DNA from 3 places in the Alteromonas sp. V450 genome. Region 1 is predicted to be linked to each of the others. Evidence: predicted binding sites of a transcription regulator. Region 1 holds the regulator's gene; each other region holds the start of a gene.
What was found. The regulator FNR, encoded in region 1, switches genes on or off when oxygen is low (the NO sensors DNR and NnrR bind a similar motif). The targets are predictions, from matches to a motif close to TTGATCTAGATCAA.
Positions count from the first base shown of each region.

Region 2: the regulator FNR is predicted to act here: its motif matches at 2,767-2,780, upstream of BK026_RS12420 (GbsR/MarR family transcriptional regulator).
Region 3: the regulator FNR is predicted to act here: its motif matches at 1,839-1,852, upstream of BK026_RS14895 (OmpW family protein).

Region 1 covers NZ_MODU01000004.1:1,166,638-1,172,395, reverse strand. Annotated here, with positions in the region: gene BK026_RS05085 (patatin-like phospholipase family protein) at 1-475, opposite strand, end outside; gene ttcA (tRNA 2-thiocytidine(32) synthetase TtcA) at 476-1,444, opposite strand; gene uspE (universal stress protein UspE) at 1,596-2,519, opposite strand; gene fnr (fumarate/nitrate reduction transcriptional regulator Fnr) at 2,767-3,504, opposite strand; gene BK026_RS05060 (sulfite exporter TauE/SafE family protein) at 3,550-4,209, opposite strand; gene ccoS (cbb3-type cytochrome oxidase assembly protein CcoS) at 4,196-4,426, opposite strand; gene BK026_RS05050 (heavy metal translocating P-type ATPase) at 4,428-5,758, opposite strand, start outside.
Region 2 covers NZ_MODU01000004.1:2,850,639-2,856,396, reverse strand. Annotated here, with positions in the region: gene BK026_RS12430 (cytochrome d ubiquinol oxidase subunit II) at 1-763, opposite strand, end outside; gene BK026_RS12425 (cytochrome ubiquinol oxidase subunit I) at 775-2,148, opposite strand; gene BK026_RS12420 (GbsR/MarR family transcriptional regulator) at 2,160-2,717, opposite strand; gene BK026_RS12415 (ATP-binding protein) at 2,956-5,670, shown strand; gene BK026_RS12410 (transporter substrate-binding domain-containing protein) at 5,685-5,758, opposite strand, start outside.
Region 3 covers NZ_MODU01000004.1:3,385,240-3,390,997, reverse strand. Annotated here, with positions in the region: gene aroE (shikimate dehydrogenase) at 1-505, opposite strand, end outside; gene BK026_RS14900 (group II truncated hemoglobin) at 504-932, shown strand; gene BK026_RS14895 (OmpW family protein) at 1,045-1,725, opposite strand; gene hemF (oxygen-dependent coproporphyrinogen oxidase) at 1,939-2,871, opposite strand; gene BK026_RS14885 (L-threonylcarbamoyladenylate synthase) at 2,868-3,473, opposite strand; gene BK026_RS14880 (type I DNA topoisomerase) at 3,493-4,035, opposite strand; gene BK026_RS14875 (DUF494 family protein) at 4,131-4,607, opposite strand; gene dprA (DNA-processing protein DprA) at 4,609-5,739, opposite strand.

The DNA of each region.
Region 1 (5,758 bases):
CGGGATTAACAACAGCGCCGTCTACTAGCCAACGATCGCCGTGTGCTACGGGCGCGAAGAGCGCGGGAATTGCACAAGATGCTTGAATGGTATCGCCAATAGGACCTGAGTTAAATACCACTTCACGGCCGGTATACAAATCGGTAGCTACCGACGCAAATGGCTTCAGCATGTCTTCGTAGGAGGGAGCGCAAAACTCGCTGGCAAGCTTGTCAAAAACTTTTTGTCCACTGGCAATGCCGCCGCGCCTAAGTCCTACGCCCATAAGCGCCAGTACTTGCCAGTCGCTTAGCGAACAAGCCCACTCTTTAAGATCTTCTAGTTTACCGCTTGCATAGGCCGCGCCAACATAAGCACCAATAGAACAGCCGGCGACCACGTCAATTTTAACGCCAAGTTTCTCTAATGCTTCAATGATACCAATATGGGTCCAGCCCCGTGCAGCACCGGCTCCTAACGCAAGTCCTATTTTCATCTACTTCGGTTCCATTATGTTTACAACATCAATAGTATTATCTTCATCACTATGGTCTTTTACACCAAGCGCTGCATGCTTTTCTGTGGTAAAAGATGGCTCATCAAAACCAATATCACCATCTTCGACAGGGCCATCTTGCGTGGTAATTGCCTTAAAGTCATACAGGTTACTGTCAACTAAATGCGACGGCGCTACGTTTTGAAGCGCGCGGAACATCGACTCTATACGACCAGGAAAACGTCGATTCCAGTCTTGAAGCATTGCTTTAATGTTTTGACGTTGTAAGTTTTCCTGCGAGCCACAAAGGTTACAAGGAATAATTGGAAACTCAGCAGCTTGTGAATATTTCTCGATATCTTTTTCAGTACAGTATGCCAACGGACGAATGACAATGTGCTCTCCGTTATCGCTGACAAGCTTAGGCGGCATAGACTTCAACTTTCCACCATGAAACATATTTAGGAAAAACGTCTCGAGCATGTCGTCGCGGTGATGTCCCAATGCGATTTTTGTTGCGCCCAGTTCTTTTGCGGTACGATACAAGATACCACGGCGTAAACGAGAGCAAAGCGAACAGGTTGTCTTTCCTTCTGGAATCTTATCTTTAACGATAGAGTAGGTGTCTTCTTCTACAATTTTGTATTCAACGCCAATGCTATCTAAATATTCAGGCAAAATATGCTCTGGGAAGCCAGGTTGTTTTTGATCAAGATTAACCGCAACAATATCAAAGTGAATAGGCGCAATCTTCTTTAAAAACATAAGTATATCTAGCATTGTGTAACTATCTTTTCCGCCAGACAAACACACCATAACTTTGTCGTTGTTTTCAATCATGCCGAAATCGCCAATAGCTTTACCCACGTTGCGGCGAAGTCGTTTTTGAAGTTTGTTGAAGTTGTACTTTTGCTTACTTTGCGCAGCGTTTAACGGCGACGCGTCAGCACTGTTTGTGCCTACACTCATAATTAACTAGCTTGGTTTGTGATAAAGCCAACAGTATACATTAAAGCGCTATTTCTCGACTACGCTTGTGGCGTTAAAATTGTAAAGCGGCTGCCACTGAAAGGCGCTTTATTTTCTGCTTATAAATGATGTTGGCAAAAACATTCAAAGGCTAAATCGATAGCGGAGAGACGAAGCCATCGGGCTTAATGGCAAGTACATCACAATTGAGTTCATCAATAACATGTTCGGCTGTATTGCCAATAAGCGCCGCAGAAAGACCAACGCGTCCAACGGTGCCGATAACTACAAGTTCGGCATCTAATGTTTTAGCAACCTGCGGAATGACTTTTTCCGGAAGGCCTTCTTCTACAACGCATTTATTCTCAGGAATGCCGTACTTTAGCGCATGACTGCGCATTTCCTTTAAATGGTGGTTTTTCACTGCATCATGATAAGTATCGGGGTCAAACTCAGGCACTTCAATGGCGATGTTAAGTGGGGTTGAAGGAAAACTATTTACTAAGTTTACATTTCCTTTTAATAGTGACGCATAGTCGTTAGCGATGTGAGTAAGTTTATCGTTGAGAGCTGCGTGCTCGTCATCTTCGCTACCCACGTTTACAGCGGCAATGATTTCACCATTTTCCGGCCAGTCGTGCTCTTTCACCAGCAGCACTGGGCGAGGGCATTTGCGCATTAAATGCCAGTCTGTAGGTGTAAAAATTACAGAAGCAAGGTCATCATGGTTTTTGGTGGCTTTTACTACCAGATCTATATGATGCTTAAGAGCATAATAGATGATTGACTCATACGCGCGATTATTCCATTCAACAACAATGTTAGTTTCATCAAAACCTTGTTCTTTTAGGTGGGATGCCAGCCATTTTGCATGTTCATTCGTGACAGCCTGCCGCATGGACTCGCGTTCGTCGGGGCTTAACATCGTTGTCATATCGTAAGACAAATCGTATACCACCATCATGGCGGTAACCTGTGCACCGGTTTTCGATGCAAGTTCAAAGGCGCGACTTAGTGCTGGTTGGTTATCGCGCTCGGCATCAACAACAGCTAGAATTCGTTTACACTCAATCATAACGTCCCCCTAACGGTGAAGTTCGGTAGCGACTGACAACGTTGCACTGTTTTAAATGTCGCTTTTATTAACTATAAACGACATTAAGAAAAACGTAAGTTGTTTTAGAACAAGAATTTCACAACGTGAAATATGTGTACCTGGCAACGTAAATAAAATAGTGCGTGAGGGAGAGAAAGTTAAAATAATGAACTGGCGTGTGGGGTACAAGCGCGCGTGGCGCGCTGCATATTAACGTAAGGAGTGATTATCCACAGACTACGCTAGGACCATTGAGCGCTTCTAACTTGTTATTTAGCCTGTCAAAATCCAAAATCGAGATGAGTTTGCCATCCACCTTGATGATGCCATCCTTCTGGAAGCGGCTTAAGAGGCGACTTATAGTCTCAATGGTCAACCCTAAATAGTTTCCTATTTCATTACGCGTCATGGTCAAATGAAACTCTCTGTGTGAGAAGCCACGTTCCTCAAATCGCTGAGACAAATGTGAAATAAAATACAGTAAACGCTCTTCTGCAGTTCGCTTGTTTAGAAGCATGATCATGTCGTGATCTTGTTTTATTTCCGCGCTCATGAAACTCAAAATTTGATGGCGAAGTTTTGGAAATTGTACCGACATTTCATCGAGGGTTTCATAGGGAAGTTCACACACCATGGCCGTCTCCAGTGCAGACGTGTAGCTTTGATGTTTATTTTCCCGCAGTGCATCAAAGCCGATGATATCGCCAGGGAAATGAAAACCAGTAATTTGCTCTTCGCCTTCGTTATTTGTAACGAATGACTTAAACGAACCCGTTCTGACAGCGAACAGCGAATGGAATTTGTCGCCAGTATGTATAAGTGTATCACCTTTATGAAGCGGTTTTTTACGCTCAATAATATCGTCAAGAGATTCAATTTCTGTTTTATTCAGCGCCACGGGTAAACACAAGTGACTAAAACTACAGTTTTGACAGTGAATAGAAAATTGGCTTCCTTTGCTCATAATGCACGCTCTCTAAAAGAATACCTCATAATAATACACCCATTTTTAAACGATTGCGCCATGAATAAGATAAGCGGCATATATGGCCATTATTGCTGCAATAATCTGTCTAAAATGATTGTGCTGAAAACTACGCACGATATATTGGCTACCGGCGCTTGCGGCAAGCAACGTAGGTAGTGTACCCAAACCGAAGAAAAACATAATAGCTGCGCCTTCTAGCGCATTACCTGCCGCAAGTGACCAAGTAAGTGTTGAATATACTAAGCCACAAGGTAGCCAACCCCAGATAAACCCATAAGGTATGGCGCTAAAAGGGGTTTTGAACGGCAAAAAACGTTTAGAGAACGGCTGGACTTTGGAGAATAAACCTTTGCCAGCGTTTTCTAACACTGATAATCCTGTCCACCATTTGCCTAAATAGCAGGCTAGTAGCAACAGCATCACGCCGCTGAGTAAAGAGAGGGCGTAGTTTGCTAAGGGGATAAAGTCTGCTGCTATTTTTCCTAGTGTTCCGGTCATCGCGCCAGCGATGGTATAACTCACTATACGCCCCATGTTGTAGGCAAGCGTATAGGGGAGTGCACTTGCATCTTTTGGGGAGACCATTCTCAGTGCGGCAACAATTCCCCCACACATACCCACACAGTGAACGCCACCTGCCAAGCCAATAAGAAAGGCCGAGAAGTAATTAATCCCGTCCATGCGGCGCTTTGTGCTTGTTTGACTTGTTGTCTTGAAGTTGCTTACGCTCTTCTGCTAGTTTTTTCTCTTCTGGCGAGAGGTCGTCATCAAATAGTATGCTGTAGCCTTGACGATCAAGGTCTTCGAACTGGTTGGTTTTCACCGCCCAGAAAAATATCACGATAGCAACAGCAACGATAATGATGGCGATTGGAATTAGTACGTAAATAATACTCATGTTATTTGCTCAATAATCGTGTTGAGTTTGTAACAACGATAATACTGCTCAACGACATACCTACAACCGCCATCCATGGAGAAAGTAACCCAGAGACTGCGAAAGGTAAGATAAGAACATTGTAACCTACCGACCAACCAATGTTTTGACGTATTTTTTGTTTCACTTGATGTGCGGTTTGTATAAGTTCCGGCACAGAAAGCAATTGATCGCCAAGCAATATTACATCGGCAGCAGTTTTAGCCACATCTGTTGCGTTGCCTACAGCTATTGCTACATCTGCACTGGCTAAAACAGGTGCGTCATTGATACCGTCACCCATCATCATTACTTTTGCACCGGTTTGCTGCAAAGTTTTAACCGCTTGGTATTTTTGCTCTGGTGTAAGCCCACCTATAGCTGTTGAAATTGGCAAGGTTTTGGTGAGCACATCAACGTTTTGTTGTGTATCTCCGCTTAAAACAGCCAATTCATGGTTTGTTTTTAACAAATTGAGGGTTTCTTTTGTATCGACACGCAGTGAATCTCGTACCTCAAATGCTGCCATAATACGCCCTTCAACGGTAAGAAAAACGTTAGCTGTGGGATATTGTTCAATAGACGTTATGTAGATGTCGCTCACGCTAAAGGCAGCTGATCCCATGGAGAACATGGTATCGTTAATTTCGCCGCTGATCCCCCCGCCAGGTGTTACGGAAAAATTTGTTACTTTGTGTAATTCGTTTTTGGCGCGTTGGTCACATCCATTGTCACCATTAAACGCCTTGGCGATAGGGTGCTCTGAACGGGATTCTAGCGCACATGCAATTGACAAGGCTTTGTCACTATCAACGCCATCAGCGTACCACGCGTTTGTAATGGTGAACTTGCCTTGAGTTAACGTACCGGTTTTGTCTAGTGCGATGGTGTCAATATCAGTAATTTGTTCAAGTGCATCAGCACGTTTAAGCAAAATACCTTGTCTATTTAATTTGGCCATAGCACAAGTGAGTGCCGATGGGGTTGCTAACCCTAATGCACAAGGACAGGTAGCCACTAGCACAGATATGGTGATCCAAAATGCCTCGTCGCTCCCCTGATATGCCCAAAAGCTATAGGTTAAGGCAGAAATCAGCAATACAGCGGTAACAAAGTATCGAGAAAAATTATCCGCTATCTGCGCCGCTTTGGGCTTACTCGCCATCGCACTTGCTTGTAACCTTACTATTTGATTTACCAGTGCATTTTTAAGGGTTTGCGTAACTGTAATGGTCAGGCTGCCGTCTTGACATACAGTACCACCATATACAGTACTATTGTTTGACTTGCGTACTGGATTAAATTCACCAGTAA
Region 2 (5,758 bases), 1.7 Mb from region 1:
TCCCTTGTGCATCAGGCAGTTTTTTAAGCAACACACCACATAGTGCTAAGAGCGCAAAACACGCTACTGGAATAGCAAAAAGCACATAGCCCCAAGGCGCAGATAACCATAAGTCTCGCACGTCATCATGTAGGGTTAGGTTTGCGATACTTACCGCGACAATCCCTACAGCTAGCACTCCCAAACCTCTTCTGGCCCAGTAGTACGCTTTTTGTTGAAGCTCACCTTCGCCTTTAAGTATTAACCAGCACGAACCTATAAACGCATAGGCTGCCGTAACACCAAATGCTGCGAGTAGTGCAAAGCCCTGCGCCCAAATATCTGTGCGAAGTCCCGTCACATAGATACCCAGCATGTAACCTTGCGCCAAGGTAGTCAAAAGCGAACCGTACTTAAATACCAAATCCCACTTACGCTTTTTCACCTGTACAACCTTGGCACGAAAGTCGAACGCGACGCCCCGCAGAATAAGCCCTAGCAACATGAAGGTTGCAGGCAAGTACAAGGTTTGTAAAAACTCACTATGAGCTTCAGGGAAAGCAATGAGCAGTAGACCTATGGCGAGCACAAGCCACGTCTCATTAGCGTCCCAGTAAGGCCCTATGGAGGCTATCATGTCATCGCGAAACGCTTCTGTTCTTGGCGGAATAAGTACACCTACACCCAAGTCGTACCCATCTAAAATGGCGTACAACAATACAGATAGACCAAGTAAGCCTACATAAATATTGCCGAGCATTTCTGCTGATACGTTTTCAAACATGTTTGCTCTCCTTAAACCGTGCTTGGGTCTGGATCAGTAGGTTGCATTTTTGCCTTTGCAACTTCCCGCTCTTCTGTCGTTATCTCTTCAATTTCAACTGCTCTTCTGCACATCAACATAAGTGTTCCCATATATGCAATTAGAAGCACCGTATAGATAACAAGGTAGAGCGTGAACGACAGAGCAATATTGGCCGGTGGCAATTGAGTAACGGCATCAGCGGTTCTTAATACGCCGCTTACCAAATAGGGCTGACGGCCTATTTCCGTTACGTACCAGCCTGCTAGCGTTGCAATCCAGCCACTAAATGCCATGCCTGCAAACGTGCGTTTAAGCCAAACAGGGAAGTCTTTGCTTCGTATAAGATAGAGACTGCCAAGCCACGACACAGCAAGCATTAACATGCCCATTCCTACCATAACCCTAAAACCGAAGAAAACAGGTGCGACGGGCGGATGCTCTCCTTCAAACTCATTTAACCCTTTAATCTCCCCCTTAAGCTCGTGAGTAAGAATTAAACTTGCACCATAAGGGATAGGAATTTCAAAATGATTTTCTTTGCTTTCTTCGTCAGGAATTGCAAAAAGCAACAAAGGTGCGCCTTCAGTGGTTTCCCAAAGTCCTTCCATTGCCGCTACTTTCTGAGGCTGATGCTCAAGGCTATTTAGACCATGCATGTCGCCGGCAAAAATTTGCAAAGGAATTAACACTGCCGCCGTATAGGTGGCTGTTTTTAAAGCGAGTTTGGGCGCTAGCTTGTCGTCGCCTTTCAGCATGCGGTAGGCCGAAAGCCCAGCTATCAGGAAGCTGGCTGTCAGTCCAGACGCTAACATCATATGTACAAAGCGGTAAGGGAAAGATGGGTTAAAGATAATTTCTTTCCAGTTTGTGGCATACACCACACCGTCGACCACTTCAAAGCCCTGTGGGGTTTGCATCCAGCTATTTAAGGCTAATATCCAGAACGCTGAGGTTGTGGTACCAAGCGCAACAATAAGGGTTGAAGCCGTATGCAGCCAGTTAGGTACTCGACGTATGCCAAATAGCATGATGCCTAAAAATGTGGCCTCTAAAAAGAAGGCGGTGAGTACCTCGTAGCCGAGCAGAGGCCCTGCTACATTACCTACTTTTTCCATAAAGCCAGGCCAGTTGGTGCCAAATTGGAATGACATGGTGACGCCGCTTACCACACCTAACGCGAAGCTTAGGGCAAAGACTCGCACCCAAAAGCGATACATACGCATCCACACAGGGTGGCCTGAAGTATTAGAGCGCAGCTTAAAATAAAATAGAAACCAGCCCATCGCCATGGTTATGGTTGGAAACAAAATATGAAAACTAATATTTAACGCAAATTGTAAACGAGACAGCAAGAATGCATCCACAGAAGGCCCCCTTAGTTAACGCTGTTTTTCCCCGGAAGTAGCTTGTCCTTAAGCTCAAGCATACGGCCCACGCCAGAACCCAACTTCATCAACGTGTTTAACTTTTCAGGCCCAAGATTTTGAAGCTCTTCAGACCATGCCGTAATTGATTCGAGTAAATCGTGAATTTCGTTCAGTTTATGTTGTGCATTTGCCTCTTTTTCGTTAGCGGGCGCATCGAGTAATAAGTCACGTAAAAGGCTCATAGTTGGGTCTATTTCCCTCTTTCTGCGCTCTTCAAATACTCTGTTTGCTAGCGTCCAAATATCACCAGCAGGAATAAAAAACTCTTTTCTCTCACCAGGAACATGGTGCTGTTTAACAAGGCGCCATGACTGAAGTTCTTTCAGCCCCATGCTGGTGTTTCCTCGCGAAATATTAAGTGCATCGGCAATTTCTTGCGCTGAGATAGGCTCATCATTGAGTACGATTACGGCTAGAATCTGCCCAACTGTCCTATTGAAGCCCCAGCGGCTTCCCATTTCGCCAAAATGCATAACTGCGGATGTAATCAAGGGCGTCATTTTCATTATATTTTTCCAGAAGTTTCAGAAATTACTGAAAGTTTATACCAAAAGATTGCGCTAGATCAAGATTACTAACAAAAGTGTAAGAAAATCGACGAGTCAAAAGCATTTGTTTAAGCTGAAAAAAATCACCTTAAAATTCATCGTGTTGTTGTCAAAAAATCATAGAAAATAGTGTTTTAGAATCTAATTGTGGTAATGTAAAAAGCATTTAACGTAATTTTCCCTTACGGTAGAAATCATGAACGGAATACACAACGCATCGCTTCAAAACTGTGAGGATGAAGCAATTCACTTAATTGAAAGTGTGCAGAGCTTTGGTTACGTTATAGCGATAGACCCGACAACCAAAATTATCCACGTTGTTAGCGAAAATATCGGTGAGTTGTTTAAAGTAAAAGTGGTGCCTGGCGAAACCTTAGTTACTGCGTTAATTGATATTCCGGCTCCTGATGGGCACACATTTGACACGATACATGCCGCTGTTCAAGGTGGAGAAACGCGCCACGCTTACCAGTGGAAGTTTGCTGAAAATGCACTGTGGTTAGACAACTGGGATAAAGAAGGCAGCGGTGTCGTTTTTGATTCCAATGGGTTGTTGGTCATCGAGTTAGAGCCAACGCCGCAACTAAGTTATGAAGCCGCCCAGCAATGGGTTCCGATGGACGTTGACATTAGAGCCTTGTTGCCTGATGTCGATAGTTGTCATGACATTCAAGACGTTGCTGATGCTATTGCCGAGGTATTTCGGCGCTACATTGGTTTCGATTCGGTCATGGTTTATCAATTTGACAAAACCTATTGCGGAGAAGTCATTGGTGAGTCAACGGAGCCTGCCGCACGTTCATTTAAAGGGCTTAAATTTCCTGCTTCAGATATCCCATCACAAGCAAGAGCGCTTTACTTAAAAAATAGAGTACGATGCGTTTACGATGTAGAAGAAACGCCTATAGGGTTACAACCTTATTTGCAGAGTGATAACAGACCTCCACTTGATTTGTCTATGTCGATGGTGCGCTCGGTGTCGCCTATTCATATTAGGTATTTAAAAAATATGGGAGTGCGTTCATCGTTTTCGGTTTCACTAGTCTTTGAAGGTAAACTCTGGGGATTGCTTGCGTGCCACAATAGTGCACCATTGTATATCGACCAGAAAAAGCGTTTAGTGTGTGAGTCGCTTGGTCATCTCTACGCATGGCAACTGCATACAAAAGCACTGCATAGGAAGAAAGAACAGTTTCAAATACGACAGCGAAAGCTTAATAATATTGTCCACAAACTTACTACATTTTCTAACCCGTTAGAGGCGATTGGAGAAAAAGAGCAGGATTTATTAGATGTGGCTGAATCGTGTGGTCTGGCGGTGATAACCCCTACCGGAAATTATTTAGTAGGTAAAACGCCATCCGAGCCAACGTTGGTAAAGCTCTTAGAAAGATTTGCTGTATCTCAGTCAGAGCAATCGATTTCGATAAATCGGCTAGGTGATGAGGTATCTGAAAACTGTAATCTCAACGGTATTCGCGGTATGTATATTTCGTGTGTATCAGCAAAGTTAGGCTATTACACGGTATGGTTCAGAGAACAGAAAGATAAGACTATTCGCTGGGCGGGACGAGAAGCTGCGAGTAAAGACGTTGGCAGGTCACTGACACCGAGAAATTCATTCGATATGTATTTGCAAAGCGTGGCAGATGAATCAGTCGAATGGACGGATGACGACCAGCTGATAATAGAAGGCTTTGATCATCTCTTTATCCCTTACGCTTTAAGTTTAAAGGCATCGCTAGATAAGCAGATTAGCAAATTGGAAGAGCTCGATAAGGCAAAAGACCAATTTCTTGCCAGTATTTCACATGAGTTACGCTCCCCGTTAAACTCCATTGTAGGTTGGACGGACTTGGCGCTTATGGATGTTGCTAACGTCGATCGCATGACCGACGCCCTAGGCGTGATAAAACGTGCAGCGTCTACCCAAGCAGCGCTTATTAACGATATTCTAGACCTATCGCGCATCATCTCAGGTACGATGAAACTAAGTACGCACTCTTTAAAGATTGCTGATTGTATTAAAGAAGTCGCCAAATCATTTGAAGCAGGGTTTGCAGGAAAAAACATTCAACTCACTATTCATTGTGAAGATGAGCATACTCAAATTTTAGGTGACAGTTTACGGATAAAGCAAGTTATCAACAATTTGCTTAGCAACGCGCTTAAATTCACTGCAAAAAGCGGTACGGTCCACATTCGCGGAAAAAGAGAGCACTCGAATTATCTATTCCGAATTAAAGATAACGGCAAAGGCATGACAAAAGAGCAACAGTCGCATGTTTTTGAACGTTTCTACCAAGGCAAAAATGAGCACAATCGTCACGGTTTAGGGCTTGGATTATCGATCGTTAAAAGTTTAATAGAGATGCACGGTGGAGAAATCAATGTTGAAAGTGACGGCCCAAACACGGGTACGACTTTCTTTGTCTCTTTGCCAATAGCCCCGTTAAATTTGCACGACGACGTCATTGAATCAAAGCATTCTCAAATCAGTGATTTAACCGAGTCTCTAAGATTAAGTGGATTGCGCATGTTGGTGGCAGAAGATGAGCGAGATGCTAGAGACTTTATTAAGCTATTTTTAGAGTCAAATGGTGCAAGGGTCAATGTGGTGAAAAATGGCTTATTGGCCTGGAAAGAGCTGAATGATATGCCTGATGCTTTCGATTTACTCTTATCCGATATTGGCATGCCAGAACTCGACGGACTCGGCTTAATGCTAAAAGTTCGCGCTAGCGAAATTCCAGAAATCTCGTCTTTAAACGCAGTAGCATTAACGGCGTATGCTTATACATCTGATAGAGTAAAAGCATTAAAGGCAGGTTTTAACAACTACGTTTCTAAACCTGTCGATGGAGAAGAGCTTCTTACCATCTTAGAAATGTACATGCCCAATAAAAACTAACGTTGAAACATTATTTACCAACGCCGCAACAGCTGCTGATAAGTCGTTTTATCGAGCATCGACTCGCGGCCCGCAAGCGGTGCGCCTT
Region 3 (5,758 bases), 2.2 Mb from region 1:
TTTCATCGTACTGACTTTCCCTGGCCACCTGCTCTGCACGGCTTAGCGTTCTATTGGCAATAGTCAGTTTCGCGATACCGGCCTCAAATAACGGCGAAACAACACCTCGTGCCGCACCACCAGCACCTAACAGTAAAACGTGTTTGTCTTTTAGTGCTACACCGTTATTAAGTAAATCATTCACTAAGCCAATACCGTCGGTATTAAAACCATTAACCTTTCCATCCGCTGTCTTCATTAGCGTATTTACGGCCTTCGCATCATTCGCAGCAGCGTCTTCAACCTGAGCAAAGTTATAGGCGTCTAATTTGAACGGCATAGTAACATTGCACCCTATTGCAGTATCTTGAGCTAGAAATGTAGAAGCGGCCTCGACAAAACCATCTTCATGCGCCAAGATTTTTTCATAAGAAATCTCTTCTCCTACCTGATGTGCAAACATTTGATGGATAGTTGGTGATAAACTCTGAGCTATAGGATTTCCAAATACAGCGAATTTTTTCATGGGAATACGAGACTTATTTAAAACAAAACAGAAAAGCAATGATGCTAAAAAGAGTACACCATATTACCGTATAGGTGGAGAAGAGAAAGTAAGAGCGCTTTCCAATACGTTTTACGACATTATGGAAACTGATCCGCTAGCAAAGGAACTACTCGCAATTCATCCGTTGCCTTTACAACGAATTCGTTACGTGTTCTTTCTTTATTTAAGCCTTTGGCTTGGCGGACCTGACGATTATCAAAAAAAATTTGGACATCCACGCTTACGCGCACGTCATCTTCCTTTCAGCGTAACCCCCGAATTGAAAGCGCAATGGATGTACTGCATGCGCAAGGCAATGTTTAAAACGGTTGACGATACTGCGTTAGCACAACAATTATTAGAAGCGCTCGACCAACTTGCCGAACATATGGTCAACTCAAAATAAAAAAGCGCGTGGTAAAGAGTGACCTTACTACGCGCAACTCCCCTGTTACTGTCTACGCTCTTTTCGGCGCATCAAGTAGTGCAATAGTTACGGCAAACTGCTTTGCAAAAAATTAGAATGTGTAGCCGACTGATAGCGTGTATACCCAAGGGTCTATTTCAATGTCGTCAACCTTACCGGTAGCATCACCTACATTAAATTTAGCTTCAGTATCTATATCGATAAACCGAATAGATGCATTTATGTGCCACTTGGTATCTATTTGATAGTCCATACCAAGTTGAGCTGATAAGCCAAATGAGTTATCCAGTGACAAATCGCTTAAGCCAGCAGTTTCATTAGCGCTTGTAAATTCCTCATCAAAGATAAAAGTGTAATTAATACCAGCGCCAACGTATGGCTGAAATGCAGAACTTGTGTCGTTAAAGTAATAGTTCACGGTTAGCGTTGGTGGAAGATGCGTGACCTCGCCAAGCTTGTTCCCCGTATTGAGAGGGTCGGCTACGGAAAAGGTAACGTCGTGCTTGAAGGGCGTAGCAGCAAGCAATTCGACATTAATATTATCAGTAACAAAGTACGCAACGTTTAAACCTAGCTGAGTATCGTTACCAATATTCAGGGCAACACCAAGGTCTGTGCCACCAGCGACGATATTGGAAGTAGATTCATCGGGGGCAACTGTAGTAAGACCGCCGCGGACAATCCAATCGCCCTGTTGATGAGCGCTAGCTAAAGGAGAAAGTGCAGCAAGTGTAAGACAAAGTGCAGATGCAGATAAGAAGTGTTTGCGCATGATGTGTCTCTTTTGTATTTAACTAAGATGGCGCTACTTTACGCTCTTGGTTAAGAGAAACATTGATCCAGCGCAAGCTTCATAACTCACTGAAACGAAGATACTATTCGAACTTGATGTAGATCAAAAAACGCCGCGTGAAGTTGCCACACAGCGTTTCTAGTCGTTAATAATGATGGAAAATAAGGAAAAGACGACCTACTTAATGAATTATTACCAATCAATGGGCTTTAGCCAATCCGTTAGCTTTTCTTCTGCACTGCCTGGCGCAGGGGTGTAACAATATTCCCATCGAGCTAAAGGTGGCATCGACATCAAAATAGACTCTGTACGCCCACCTGTCTGCAGTCCAAACAAGGTTCCACGATCAAACACCAAGTTAAATTCAACATAACGTCCACGACGATAGAGTTGAAAATCGCGTTCGCGTGGGCCAAAAGGCATTTGTTTACGCTTTTCAATGATCGGCACATAGGCATTTATGTAACCATCACCAACCGCTTGCATAAATTCAAACGATTTGTCGAAACCCCACTCATTTAAGTCGTCGAAAAATAACCCTCCGACACCGCGAGTTTCGTTCCTGTGTTTCAAATAGAAATAGTCGTCGCACCATTTCTTATATTTGGGATAAACCTCATCCCCAAAAGGAGCGCATAACTTCTTAGCTGTATCATGCCAATGCTTTACATCATCTTTGAAAGGGTAGAAAGGCGTTAAATCAAATCCTCCCCCAAACCACCAGATAGGCGCCTCTCCTTCCTTCTCAGCGATGAAAAAGCGTACGTTTGCATGAGAAGTAGGGATATAAGGATTGTGTGGGTGAATAACCAAGGATACGCCCATCGCCTGAAAATTACGACCAGCCAGTTCCGGTCTATTAGCCGTTGCTGAAGCGGGCATTTGACTGCCGAATACATGGGAAAAATTAACACCGCCCTGTTCTATTACCGCGCCATTTTTTAATACTCTCGAGCGTCCGCCGCCACCTTCCTCGCGCTGCCAACTATCTTCAGCAAACTGACCTTTTCCATCGGCGAGTTCTAATGTCTGACAAATTGAATCTTGCAGGTTTAAAAGGTATTGCTTAACGATTTCAATCACTTCTTGAGCGTTTTTACCTTCTAACAGTTGTGTTGACATCATGCTCGAATCACCTCAGCAGTATCTCCATCTCTTATTGTGCTTGGCTTATCCGCGCCGCCAACTTCTCCATCTACGTAGACTACCGAATTGCCAAACACCGCTTTTGCTTGCGCTATTGTCGTAGCCGGAGGTTGCCCTGAGAGATTAGCACTAGTAGACACTATTGGTTTGCCAAGTTTATTGCAAAGCGCCACCACCACTGGGTGGTTCGTTACCCTAACCGCAATTTTTTTATGCTCACCTGTGATCCATTGAGGTGCGGATGACGACTTTGGAAGTAGCCAAGTATTGGGACCAGGCCAACTTGAAAATATATCGGTCCGTCTATCAGGTCTCACCGCATTATCATTTACATAGGGCAGCAATTGACTGTAATTAGCAGCAATAAGAATTACGCCTTTTTCAACAGGCCTTTGTTTTACGCGTAGAAGTGCATTCACTGCAATTTCATTGTCTGGATCACAACCAATCCCCATTACAGCCTCAGTTGGGTATACCAGTAATTCTCCATTATGGAATGCTTCAACAACCGGATCAGTGTCAGGCGTACCTGCACTCGTAGGGTTGAATGTATTAACACCGCTACTCACATTATCAGACATGTTTAAATCTCTAGAATTGCTATTCTTTGTAACCGCAGGCTGGCTGAGGGCATTGCAGCAGCCCTTTTTTGTTAATCAAAACACCCCAACCGCACTGCGGACAAGGCTTGTTAACTGGTTTGAAATTTAGCACATAACGGCATTTGGGATAATGGTTACACGAAAAAAATTGCTTTCCATACTTGTTTGTGCGGGATAACAAATGCCCTTTTTTACATTGTGGACAGTCAACAGCAGTATCTTCCTGCTGCTTGATGGGTTCAATATGATGACACTGTGGAAAATTGGTACACCCTACAAACATACCATAACGGCCTTTTTTAATGGCCAAATCAGCACTGCACTTTGGGCAAGCTACACCCGATAGTGTCTTTAACAGGGTCGTTTGATTATCGTGGAGAGGTTTGCTGAATTCACATTCGGGATAGCCTGAACAACCTATGAAGGGCCCAGATTTACTGCCTCGAACGCGCAATGTCTTGCCACATTCGGGGCAGTTGCCAAATTTATCATCTAATGCATGCTCTTGTGCCGAAAAAAGCGAATGGTCGATTTTTGACATCACAACCCGGCGGATTCACAAGAAAACACAACCAGTAGTGCGTGCATGTGAAACGTCTTAATCATGTTTAGCTTCATTGCAAATATTCACAACCATTAATGTAGAACACCGTCGGGCTCTTCAAACAAGAGGTCTTCCATTTGCGCATAAGCCTTTTCTTTGCCGGGAACATTGAAAAGCACCATCAATACCACCCACTTTAAATCCTCCAAACAAAACTCGTTCGAATCAATTTCCATGACACGGTCTATCACCATTTCACGGGTGGAGGCATCAAGCACGCTAACTTGTTCAAGAAACATTAGAAAGCCTCGGCACTCCACATCAAGGCGCATTTGCTCTTCATGCGTGTAAATACGACTGAGGCTCGTACTAATACCCTTGCAAAAATAAGGCTTTATATCCGTTTCTTGCAGCGCTGCAAGCTTTTCTAACCATGCTAGCGCTTTGTATATTTCATCGTGATGGAAACCAGCACGCACTAACTCTTCGGTTAACTCATCTTGGTCAACACGAATCTCCGTTTCACTGTGAATGAAGTTTTCGAACAGATACATGAGGATATCGAACATATTATTTTCCCCTCAATTTGACGTAACCACCAGGGACAGCGGCTACAAAACCACGCAACTCGTATTCTAGTAATAACGCCATCGCTTTTTGAACAGTAATGGCATTGCGCTGGGCTATAACATCAATAGCGGTGATGTCATAATCCACACTAGCTAATAATTTATCGGTTGCCAAGTTATTCACTTCACTTTTTTGATTGTCTATAAACGTATTCTCATCTCGCCCAAGCGGTTCGAATGTGATTTCATCAAGAATATCGTTAATGTTTGTTACTAACTTAGCACCCTGTTGGATTAGCCAATGGCATCCTTCCGAATAGGCGTGGGATACATTCCCCGGAACCGCAAATACCTCTTTCCCTAGATCTGCGGCCAAATTAGCAGTTATCAAGGTTCCGCTTTTTATTTTTGCCTCGACCACTAAAGTGCCCAAAGACAGTGCGGCAATTATTCGGTTCCTTCGAGGGAAGTGCCATGCTTTGGGGCCTACTGAAGGAAAAAATTCAGTTACAATAGCCCCCTTCTTGTACACAATATCATTCGCTAACGCCTTATTTCTTGCTGGATAACAAACGTCAGGCCCAGTCCCTGTCACCGCTACAGTCTTTCCTTGTCCAACAATCCCCCCTTTATGTGCCGCGCTATCAATCCCTGTAGCTAAACCACTGGTGATTGTTAGCCCCTTTGCCGACAAACAGCGAGCAAACTCCTCTGCTAACGCAGTACCGTAATGTGTTGCTCGCCGACTTCCCACTATCGCGATTTGTGGTCGATTCAAAAAGGTTGGATCGCCCTTCACAAAGAGTACTAATGGTGGGTTGCTCAATTGCTTAAGCGCATCGGGATAAAGGGGAGAATCGAAAGTTATGATATGTCGTTGTTGAGTTACATCGCGCCATTGAAGCGCGTCGTTAACCCTCGTATACGAAATACGTGATACTAACTCGTCTCCTTTGGGCAGCTGTTTTAATTCAGAGACTAGCTCAATAAGCGGTACATTTAAGGTTGTTAATGCGTTTAACCATGCCTTACTTGGAACATTAAACGCAGAAGCAAAGCTTAACCATGCGAGATCATTTTGCGTTAAGTTGCTAGATGAGAGTGATTCTGTATCGATATAAGGCGAAATCATTGCCGCTCCTTTGTAAAGC